One region of the Natronosporangium hydrolyticum genome, then DNA from elsewhere that is predicted to be linked to it. Evidence: riboswitches for the same ligand, from Rfam matches in the RefSeq annotation. Region 1 holds a riboswitch; the other holds the start of a gene.

Region 1 (5,197 bases):
TGACCCTGTCGCCGGCTGCGCCGCTCGCCGCTACGGTGGTGGCATGCGGATCGTGTCGCTGCTCCCGTCGACGACCGAGATCCTGTTCGCGGTCGGCGCCGGCGACCAGGTGGTCGGAGTGACCTTCGAGTGCGACCACCCACCGGCGGCCCGGCAGCGACGGATCGTGTCGACCAGTGCATTGCCCGCTACCGACGACCCGGCCGAGATCGACCGGTTGGTGTCCGAGCGGATGGCCGCCGGCGAAGACCTCTACCACCTGGACCGGGGTGCACTGTCCGACCTGGATGCTGACCTGGTGGTGACGCAGGACCTGTGCGCGGTGTGCGCGGTCGACGTCACCGAGGTCGCCGACGCACTGGCCTACCTGGCCTGCCGGGCGGAGGTGCTCACCATCGATCCGCACCGGCTCGCCGAGGTGATCGACTCGGTCCGGGTGCTCGGTGCCGCCACCGGCACCGGTGAGCGGGCCGACGAGCTGGCCACGGCACTGACCGACCGGCTGGCGGGGATCACCGACGCGGTGGCCGGCGCCGACCCGGTGCCCACCCTGCTGTTGGAGTGGACCGAGCCGCCGTTCGCACCCGGGCACTGGGTGCCGGACATGATCGACGCCGCGGGTGGGGTCAGCGTGCTCGGCGCCGCCGGTCAACCCTCGACCCGAACCTCCTGGGCGGAGGTGGCGGCGGGACGACCGGCGGTGGTGGTGTCGGCGCCCTGCGGGTTCGACCTCGCCGGCTCGCGCCGGCTGACCGAGCAGCTGGTCGCGACCGGCGCGCTACCGGCCGGCGTACCGGTATGGGCGGTGGACGCGAACGCCTCGTTCGCTCGGCCGGGCCCGCGCCTGGTCGACGGGGTGGCCGCGCTCGCCGGCATCCTGCACCCCGACCGGTGCGGCCCGCCCGACCCGGGCCTGGCCACCCGGGTGGCGTAAGCACCGGCGATGCGCTACCCCAACTCCCCCAACATCCGTCGGGCCGCCGCCAGACCAGCCTGGTTGTCGGCAGGGTCGGCGATGCCGGTGAGGTCATGCTCGACGATCCGGCGGGCGAAGTAGTCGGCCTGCACCGCCCAGCGGAACCGAAGCAGCACCGGCAACCCACGCGCCACCTCCGCCGCTGGGATCGGACCCTGGGGAAGATACGCCGCTATCAGATCCGCTGCGGCGCACGGCCCGCCGGCATACATCACCGCCGACGCAAGGTCGTAGAGCAGCGGACCGACCATTCCGACCTGCCAATCGATCAGGCCGCAGGCGCCGGTGACCGGGTCCCGCCGAAACGCCTCCGGCGCCGGGTCGGTGTGGAGCAGACCCTGGCACAGCGCGGCCGGGTCGAGCGCAGCCAAGGCATCCAGCGCCGTGGCCACTGCCGGACGCAGCCACGGCCGCAGCGCCAGGTGGGGGGCGTCAGGATCGACCCAATGGAAGGTGTCGGCGTCCTCGACCGTCGTGCCGACCAGCCCTCGGTGCACTCTGGCCAGGGTCTTCGCCAGCAGCTGCTGGTCGCTCCCGGCGGTGCCCAGCGGGTCACCCGGCACCCAGGTCAGCAGCGCGAGCGAGGCCCCGTCGAGGTCGGCAACGAGAGCACCCGTCCGGGTGGGCACCGGTGGGCCGCTGGCGGTGCCGGCCGCGGCCACCAGCACGGCAACCGACAGGCCAGCCGTGAAGGCACGGCGAGCCGCCCCGGGCACCAGCTTCGCCACCCAGCGCTCGCCGGGCCCGTGCACAAACCAGGTCGCCGAGTTCATCCCGCCGTGGTGCGGTTCGACCCGTACCGACGACAGTCCCCAGTGGCGCGACACCGCGTCGCGTACCTCACCCTCGGTGACCACAGCGACGAGTCAACCACCCGGAGTCGGCAGGTGCGACCGGTTTAGGCATTGGTGACCGGAGCGCCGGGGCCCGATCACGTGCCTCGACAGCTGTCGGCGGAGCGTAGTACGGTGAGGCTCGCCGTTGACGGAGGCGACTAGGAACGCAGTGCGATGCTGCGGCGGTCCCGCCACTGTAATCGGGGAGCTGCCCGCCCCTGGGCCACACCGGTCGCCGGTGGGGTCCTGGCCAGACGGAGCGCAGTCACTGGCCCACCGCCGGGTGAGCCGGGAAGACTGGGTGGGTGGTGACGATCCGAGAGCCAGGAGACTAGCGCTTACGTCACGACTGAGGGGACGAGGATCCCCGTGGAGGTCGCTGTGACGCCTACGCTTCTGCCTGTCCGGGTGCGGGTCGCACTGTGCTCGGGGACCCGGTGAGTGGCCAGGCCCGACTGCTGCTGGTCCGCCACGCCCCCACCGCGGCCACCCGCGCCCACGCCTTCCCCGGTGACGAGCCGCTCGACCCGGCCGGCAGGTCGGAGGCGGCCGCGCTGCGGGGCCGGCTGCCCGCCGGGCGGGCGATCAGCTCCCCCGCGCAGCGTTGCCAGCAGACCGCGGCGCTCGCCGGCTTCGCCGACGTCGAACTCGACCCGCGCTGGTCCGAGCTCAACTTCGGCGGGTGGGCGGGGTTGCGGCTGGCCGACGCGGCGGAGCGGGACCCCGAGCAGGTGTCGGCCTGGCTCGATGACCCGGCACATCCGCCACCCGGTGGCGAGGGCGTCGAGGAGCTGTTGGCCCGGGTCCGGGCAGCGCTGGCCGAGCTGAGCGAGCCCGGCACCACCGTGGTCTTCACCAGCGGCGGACCGATCAAAGCCGCGGTGCTGGCGGTGCTGGCCGCGCCGGTGTCATCGCTGTGGCGGGTCGAGGTGGCCCCCTGCACGGTCACCATCCTGTATGGGCCTCACCCGCAGTGGCAGCTCCGCGCGGGCTTCGCCGGGGCGGTGGCGGATGCCTGAACCCCAACTTCGCGCCTGGGGCCTGCTCGCCGGCTTCGCCGCCGACCTGCTGCTCGGCGACCCCCGCCGGCTCCATCCGGTGGCAGGTTTCGGGCAACTCGCCGCAGCGCTGGAGCGGCGGATATACCGGGACCAGCGGGCCGCCGGAGTCGGGTACGTGAGCCTGCTCACCGTCGCGGCCGCCGCGGCCGGGTACGCGGGTGGGGCGCTCGCACGCCGGGGCGGACGACCGCCGGCGCTGCTGTGGCAGGCCGCGCTGACCTGGACCGCGCTCGGTGGCCGGTCCCTGACCCGGGAGGCCGGGGCGGTGGCCGCCGCCCTCGACCGGGGCGACCTGGCGACCGCACGGACCCGGCTGCGGTCGCTCTGTGCCCGCGACCCGGACCTGCTCGACGCAGCCGGGGTTGCCCGGGCGGCGGTGGAGTCGGTCGCCGAGAACACCTGCGACGCGGTGGTGGCTCCGCTGTTCTGGGGCGCTGTCGCCGGACCGGCCGGCACCGCCGGATTCCGCGCGGTCAACACAATGGACGCGATGGTCGGTTACCACACCAGCCGGTACGAACGGTTCGGCTGGGCGGCGGCCCGGCTAGACGATGCCGCCAACTGGTTGCCGGCGAGGGTGACCGCCGGGCTGGCGACGCTGCTCGCCCCGGTGGTCGGCGGTTCACCACGCCGGGCGTGGCGGGCATGGCGCCGCGACGGCCCCGGCCATCCGAGCCCGAACGCGGGCCGGGTGGAGGCCGCGTTCGCCGGCGCCCTCGGCCGGCGGCTCGGCGGGTCGGCGAACCGCTACGGCGACCACCTGGACCGGCGCCCCTCGTTGGGCGACGGCGCCGAGCCCACCGCGGCCGACATCCGTCGGACGATCCGGCTGGCCACCGCGGTCGGCGCCACCAGCGCCCTGCTGGCGGCAGCGGCCGCACAGGCAGTCACGGCATCGGCGAGGGACCTGCCGGTAAGGAGGCGGAGATGAGCGGGGCGATCCTGTTCGCCGGCACCGGCTCGGATGTCGGCAAGAGTGTGTTGGTCGCCGGGGTGTGCCGATACCTGGCCCGGCGCGGCCACGCGGTGGCGCCGTTCAAGGCCCAGAATATGGCGCTCAACGCCGCGGTCACCGTGGGTGGCGAGATCGGTCGCGCGCAGGCGGCGCAGGCCGCCGCGGCCGGGGTTACTCCCGAAGTGGCGATGAACCCGATCCTGATCAAGCCGACCGGAGAACGCCACAGCCAGGTGGTGGTGATGGGCCGACCCGCGTTCGACGCCGACGCCCGGGACTACCACGCCCGCCGGCAGGCGCTGCTGCCGACCGTTACCGGCGCGCTGGCGGACCTCCGCTCCCGGTTCGACGTGGTGGTCTGCGAAGGGGCCGGCAGCGCAGCCGAGATCAACCTGCGGCCGTACGATCTGACCAATCTGGGGCTGGCGCGCGCGGCCAACTTGCCGGTACTGCTGGTCACCGACATCGACCGGGGCGGCGCGTTCGGCGCGCTCTACGGCACGCTGGCGCTGTTGGAGCCCGCCGACCAGGCGCTGGTGGCCGGGTTCGTGATCAACCGGTTCCGGGGTGACCCGGCGGTGCTGGCCCCGGGGCTCGAGCAGCTGCGACAGCTCACCGGTCGACCCTGTCTCGGCGTACTGCCGCATGTGGATGGCGTGTCGCTGGACGCGGAGGATTCGCTGGCGCTGGAGCGACCGCTGCCCAGCACGCCGCCGCGGGGGCCGGACGGGCTGGAGGTGGTGGTGTTGCGGCTGCCGCGGATCAGCAATTTCACCGATGTGGACGCGCTCGCCGCTGAACCGGGCGTCTCCGTTCGTTTCACCACCAGCGTCTCCGATGTACGCCGGGCCGACCTGGTGGTGGTGCCCGGCAGTAAGCACACCGTCGCCGACCTGGCCTGGCTGCGGTCGACGGGGCTGGCGGCGGCGATAGCCGAACGGGTCACCGCCGGCGCGCCAGTGCTCGGCGTCTGCGGCGGCTACCAACTGCTGGGCGACGAGATCATCGACGAGGTGGAGTCCGGCGCCGGCACGGTGGCCGGGCTCGGGGTGTTGCCGGTCCGCACCGACTTCCATCCGGAGAAGACGGTCGGGCAGGTGACCGGCGTCGCGCCCGAGTTCGGTGGGGCGGCGGCCGGAGGCTACGAGATCCGCCACGGTCGGGTCTCGCGGCAGGGGGGCCGAGCCTGGCTGCGCCGCGCCGACGGCGCCGACGAGGGCTGCGCGGTAGCTGAGACCTACGGCACCAGCTGGCACGGCGTGCTGGAGTACGACTCGCTGCGCCGGGCGCTGCTCGCCCGGGTCGCTGACCGCCGTGGTCTGCGGTGGCAGCCTGGCGACGAATCCTTCGCGGCGGTGCGGCAGCGCCG
Region 2 (5,197 bases), 1.6 Mb from region 1:
TCTGTAACCTCGGCTCGATCAATCTGGGCGCCCACGTCACCGCCGACGGGGTCGACTGGGAGAAGCTGCGGGCGACGGTGCGGACCGCGGTGGTGTTCCTGGACCGGGTGATCGACATCAACTACTACCCGTCCGAGCAGGCGGCGGCCTCGAACCCGCGGTGGCGGCCGGTCGGACTCGGCCTGATGGGGTTGCAGGACGCGTTCTTCACGTTGCGGCTGCCGTTCGACTCGGCAGCGGCGGCGCAGCTCTCGACCCGGGTGCAGGAGGAGATCTACCTCACCGCGTTGGAGACCTCGGTGTCGCTAGCGGAGGCGCATGGCCCCCATCCGGCGTACCCGCAGACTCGGGCGGCAAACGGCGACCTCCAGCCGGATCTGTGGCTGGTCACCCCAACCCAGTCGCAGCGCTGGGCCGAACTACGGCAGCGGCTGGCAACCCACGGGCTGCGGAACTCGTTGCTGGTGGCGATCGCGCCGACGGCGACGATCGCCTCGATCGCGGGCTGCTACGAGTGCATCGAGCCGCAGGTGTCCAACTTGTTTAAACGGGAGACGCTCTCCGGCGAGTTTCTGCAGATCAACAACTACCTGGTACGCGAACTGAAGGTACGAGGACTGTGGACTCCGGCGATCCGGGAGCAGATCAAGCGGGCCGAGGGCTCGGTGCAGGGTGTCGCCGAGGTGCCGGCCGAAGTGCGGGAGTTGTTCCGGACGGCGTGGGAGCTGCCCCAGCGGGCATTGATCGACCTGGCGGCGGCCCGGGGGCCGTATGTGGATCAGTCACAGTCGTTGAATCTGTTTCTGAGCGCGCCGACGATCGGGAAGCTCTCCTCGATGTACCTCTACGCCTGGAAGTCCGGGCTGAAGACCACTTATTATCTGCGTTCCCGGCCCGCGACCCGGATCCAGCAGGCCACGGTCTCCGTCGAGCCGGTGGCAGCGAATGGGCCGGCGGATGCGACGGACGCGGAAGCCTGCTCCCTGGAGAACCCCGAGACCTGTGAGGCGTGCCAGTGACCACGATCCCGGAACCTCGTACCGCCGACCGGCAGCTGCTCCTCGATCCGGGGATGGACCTGACTCTGCGTCCGATGCGGTATCCGCACTTCTTCGACCGGTTCAAGGACGCGATCAAGAACACCTGGACCGTCGAGGAGGTCGATCTGCACTCCGACCTCGCCGACCTGGCGAAGCTGTCGCCGGCTGAGCGGCATCTGGTGAGCAGGCTGGTGGCGTTCTTCGCCACCGGCGACACCATCGTGGCGAACAACCTGGTGCTGAACCTGTATCAGCACATCAACTCGCCGGAAGGGCGGCTGTACCTCTCCCGGCAGCTGTTCGAGGAGGCGGTGCATGTCCAGTTCTATCTAAACCTCCTCGACACCTATGTCCCCAATGAGCAGGAGCGCTTCGAGGCGTTCGCGGCGGTGGAGAACATTCCGTCGATCGCGCGCAAGGCAGAGTTCTGTTTTAAGTGGATCGACTCGGTCTTCGAGCTTCGAGAGTTGCGGACCCGAGAAGATCGACGAGCGTTCCTGCTGAACCTGATCTGCTTCGCGGCCTGTATCGAAGGGCTCTTCTTCTATGGGGCCTTCGCCTACGTCTATTTCCTTCGCTCCCGGGGCATGCTGCACGGTCTGGCGTCCGGCACCAACTGGGTCTTCCGCGACGAGTCGATGCACATGGCCTTCGCCTTCGACGTGGTCGACACGGTACGGGCCGAGGAGCCGGACCTGTTCGACGACGAGCTGCGCCGCCGGGTGACCGAGATGCTGTCCGAGGCGGTGGAGTGCGAGGTCCAGTTCGCGGCGGACCTGCTCGAACAGGGAGTCTCCGGGCTGTCGTTGGCCGACATGCGGGAGTATCTCCAGCACGTGGCCGACCGGCGGTTGGCCGCCCTCGGCATCGAGCCGGTCTACGGCAGTGGAAACCCATTCGCCTTCATGGAGCTGCAGGACGTTCAGGAACTGTCCAACTTCTTCGAACGTCGGGTCTCGGCCTACCAGGTGGGCGTCACCGGGTCGGTCAGCTTCGACGACGATTTCTAGCCCGCAGAAGGCCAGGTCACAGCCGCCCCGGGCGCTCAGGACCCCCGGGGCGGCGCCCGGGGCGTTGTAGGATGGCTGACAGTGCTGGTTCGCCCCGGCTGTGACAGCGGGGCGTCGTAAGAGGGAACCCGGTGCAAATCCGGGACTGCCCCGCAGCGGTGAGCGGGAACGACCGCCGTCAGACGCACTGGGCCCCTGGGTCTGGGAAGCGACGGCCAGTAGGCGACCATCAGTGGTCACGCCCGCGAGTCCGAAGACCTGCCCGCACCGCGTGCACCAACCGGTGTGCGCCGCCGACGGCCTCTCGGGACGGCCAGGGCGGAAGCGCTGGTACCTCGCCGTACCCTCCTTCCCCCTCGCCTTCGTGAGGGTCCGCCGGGCACTTCGAGGGAAGGAACGGCTGTGAGCAACCCATTCGGCCAGAGCACCGTGCTCGGCTATCCGCGGATCGGCCCGAACCGCGAGCTGAAGCAGGCGGTCGAGGCATACTGGGCGGGCAGCATCGACGCCGACGCCTTGGAAAGGACAGGCGCGTCGCTGCGCGCCGACGTGTGGCAGGCGTTGGCCGCCGCTGGACTCGATTCGATCCCGTCGAACACATTCTCCTACTACGACCACATGCTCGACACCGCCGTCGCGGTCGGGGCGATCCCGGAACGCTTCCGCCGACTGGGCTTGTCCGACCTGGACACCTACTTTGCGATGGCCCGGGGCGTCGACGCCGAGCCGGCGTTGGAACTCACCAAGTGGTTCGCTACCAACTATCACTATCTGGTCCCGGAGATCGGCCCGGAGACGGTCTTCACCCCCGACCCCGCCAAAGCGCTGCGCGAGTACGCCGAAGCGGCCGCGCTGGAGATCCCGACCCGGCCGGCGCTGATCGGTCCGGCTACCTTCCTGCTCCTGGCCAAGCCGGCGGTGCCCGGGTCCAACCCGTTCGACCGGCTCGACGACCTGGTCGAGGTGTACGCAGAGATCCTGGCAGCGCTCGCCGACGCGGGCGTGGCGTGGGTGCAGCTCGACGAGCCGGGATACGTCGCCGACCGCAGCGCTGCCGAGATCGTGGCGCTGCACCGGGCTTACACCAGGCTCGCGGGTCTGTCCCGACGGCCGAAGATCTTCGTCGCGACCTACTTCGGGCAGCTCGACGATGCCCTACCGGCGTTGCTCGACACCTCGATCGAGGCGCTGGGCCTGGATCTGATCGCCGGGCGAGCCACAGTGGACCAACTCGCCGCCGCGGCACCCCGCCCGGGTACGACGATCGTGGCTGGCCTGGTCGACGGGCACAACGTGTGGCGTACCGACCTGCGGGCGGCGGCGGCGACCGCGGCCACGGTCGCCGCGATCGCCGACCAGGTCGCGGTCTCGACCTCGTGTTCGCTGCTGCACGTACCGGTGGATGTCTCGGCGGAGCAGGGCCTCGACCCGCAGCTGCGGGAGCGGTTGGCGTTCGCCCGGCAGAAGGTCGACGAGGTGGTGCAGCTCGGCCAAGCCCTGGCCGAGGGCGTGGGGCAGCTGCCGGCTCCGCTGCCACCGTCACCCGAGCAGTGGCGCAACGACGGGGTACGGGCCCGGCTGGCCACGCTGCAGCCGGCGGATCGGCAGCGCGGTGCCTACGCCGACCGGGCCGCAGCTCAGCAGGCGCGACTGCAGCTACCGCCGCTACCCACCACCACCATCGGCTCGTTCCCGCAGACGCCGGAGCTGCGGAAGGCTCGGGCTGCCCACCGGGCCGGCAAACTTGACGACGCCAGCTACGCCGAGCGGATGCGGGCCGAGATCGAGCAGGTGATCCGGCTGCAGGAGCGCCTGGGCCTGGATGTCCTGGTGCACGGCGAGCCGGAGCGCAACGACATGGTGCAGTACTTCGGCGAGCAGTTGGCCGGGTTCGCCGCTACCGAGCATGGCTGGGTGCAGTCGTACGGGTCGCGCTGTGTCCGGCCGCCGATCATCTACGGCGATGTGGCCCGGCCGGCGCCGATGACCGTCGAGTGGTCCAGCTTCGCCCAGTCGCTCACTGATCGGCCGGTCAAGGGCATGCTCACCGGGCCGGTCACGATCCTGGCCTGGTCGTTCGTGCGGACCGACCAGCCCCTCGCGGAGACCGCCGACCAGGTGGCGCTGGCGTTGCGGGACGAGTGCCGGGACCTTGCGGCGGCCGGCATCACGGTGATCCAGGTGGACGAGCCTGCGCTACGGGAGCTGCTACCGTTGCGCAGGTCTTCCCAGCCGGCGTACGTAGACTGGGCGGTATCGGCGTTCCGGTTGGCGACCAGCGGCGTCGATGACTCCGCCCAGATCCACACCCATCTGTGCTATTCGGAGTTCGGTGAGGTGATCCACGCGATCGACGCGCTGGACGCCGATGTCACCAGCATCGAGGCTTCCCGCTCGAAGATGGAGGTTCTCGACGATCTGGCGGCGATCGGGTACGCGCGGGGAGTCGGCCCCGGGGTGTGGGATATCCACTCCCCGAGGGTGCCCCCGCAGCAGGAGTTCGAGGCGGCGCTGCGGCTGGCGGTGGCGGCGGTTCCGGCGTCGCGGCTGTGGGTGAATCCTGACTGCGGGTTGAAGACTCGTCGCTACCCGGAGGTCGAAGCGTCGCTGCGGCGCCTGACCGCTGCCGCGGCTGCGGTGCGGAGCTAGGCGGCGACCTACAGCCGGGGCTGGCTCGCGATGTGTGCGTCGAGCATGCTCGCGAGCCTGCCCGCGGCCTCCCGTGCCTCAAGGTGGAGCCGGGCAACGTTCAACGTGCTGTCACCGAGCACCGCCAGCAGCGCCCGGTCGTTGATCGCGTAGACCGCGAAGTAGCCACGGTGGCTGCGAACGGTGGACTCCCGGAACGGGCCGTGCCGGAGCGCCAGGGCGGTCTGCCGTCCCAGGCCGAAGGTGGCGGCGGCGAGGGCGGCGAGATCGTGCGGTTCGGTGCCGTCGGCCAGGTCATGGAGGAGGAGCAGGCCGTCGACGCCGGTGATGACCGAGCCGACCACGCCATTGACCGCCTGCCGAAGCGCCGCGAGCTCGGTGTGCGGGCCGTTGGCGGCGGATGCCGCATCGTGGTGACCGGGCACGGTCGCCCTCCCTAAACCTCGATCGAGGCTTCGATCTGTCGTAGCAGGTGTCGGGCCAGCCCCAGGTTGGCGC

The links. A riboswitch is a leader RNA that binds a small molecule or an ion and turns the genes downstream of it on or off. The one in region 1 is predicted to bind cobalamin.
Region 2: another riboswitch for cobalamin. It lies ahead of metE (5-methyltetrahydropteroyltriglutamate--homocysteine S-methyltransferase); the one in region 1 lies ahead of JQS43_RS13885 (histidine phosphatase family protein).

Annotation. Positions count from the first base shown of each region.
Region 1 covers NZ_CP070499.1:3,123,795-3,128,991, forward strand. The annotation lists gene cobF (precorrin-6A synthase (deacetylating)) at 1-3, shown strand, start outside; gene JQS43_RS13875 (ABC transporter substrate-binding protein) at 44-934, shown strand; gene JQS43_RS13880 (phosphotransferase enzyme family protein) at 949-1,833, opposite strand; cobalamin riboswitch at 1,937-2,166, shown strand; gene JQS43_RS13885 (histidine phosphatase family protein) at 2,235-2,831, shown strand; gene JQS43_RS13890 (cobalamin biosynthesis protein) at 2,824-3,804, shown strand; gene JQS43_RS13895 (cobyric acid synthase) at 3,801-5,197, shown strand, end outside.
Region 2 covers NZ_CP070499.1:4,732,126-4,737,322, reverse strand. The annotation lists gene JQS43_RS21190 (ribonucleoside-diphosphate reductase subunit alpha) at 1-1,019, shown strand, start outside; gene JQS43_RS21185 (ribonucleotide-diphosphate reductase subunit beta) at 1,073-2,050, shown strand; cobalamin riboswitch at 2,119-2,330, shown strand; gene metE (5-methyltetrahydropteroyltriglutamate--homocysteine S-methyltransferase) at 2,453-4,699, shown strand; gene JQS43_RS21175 (roadblock/LC7 domain-containing protein) at 4,708-5,124, opposite strand; gene JQS43_RS21170 (hypothetical protein) at 5,136-5,197, opposite strand, start outside.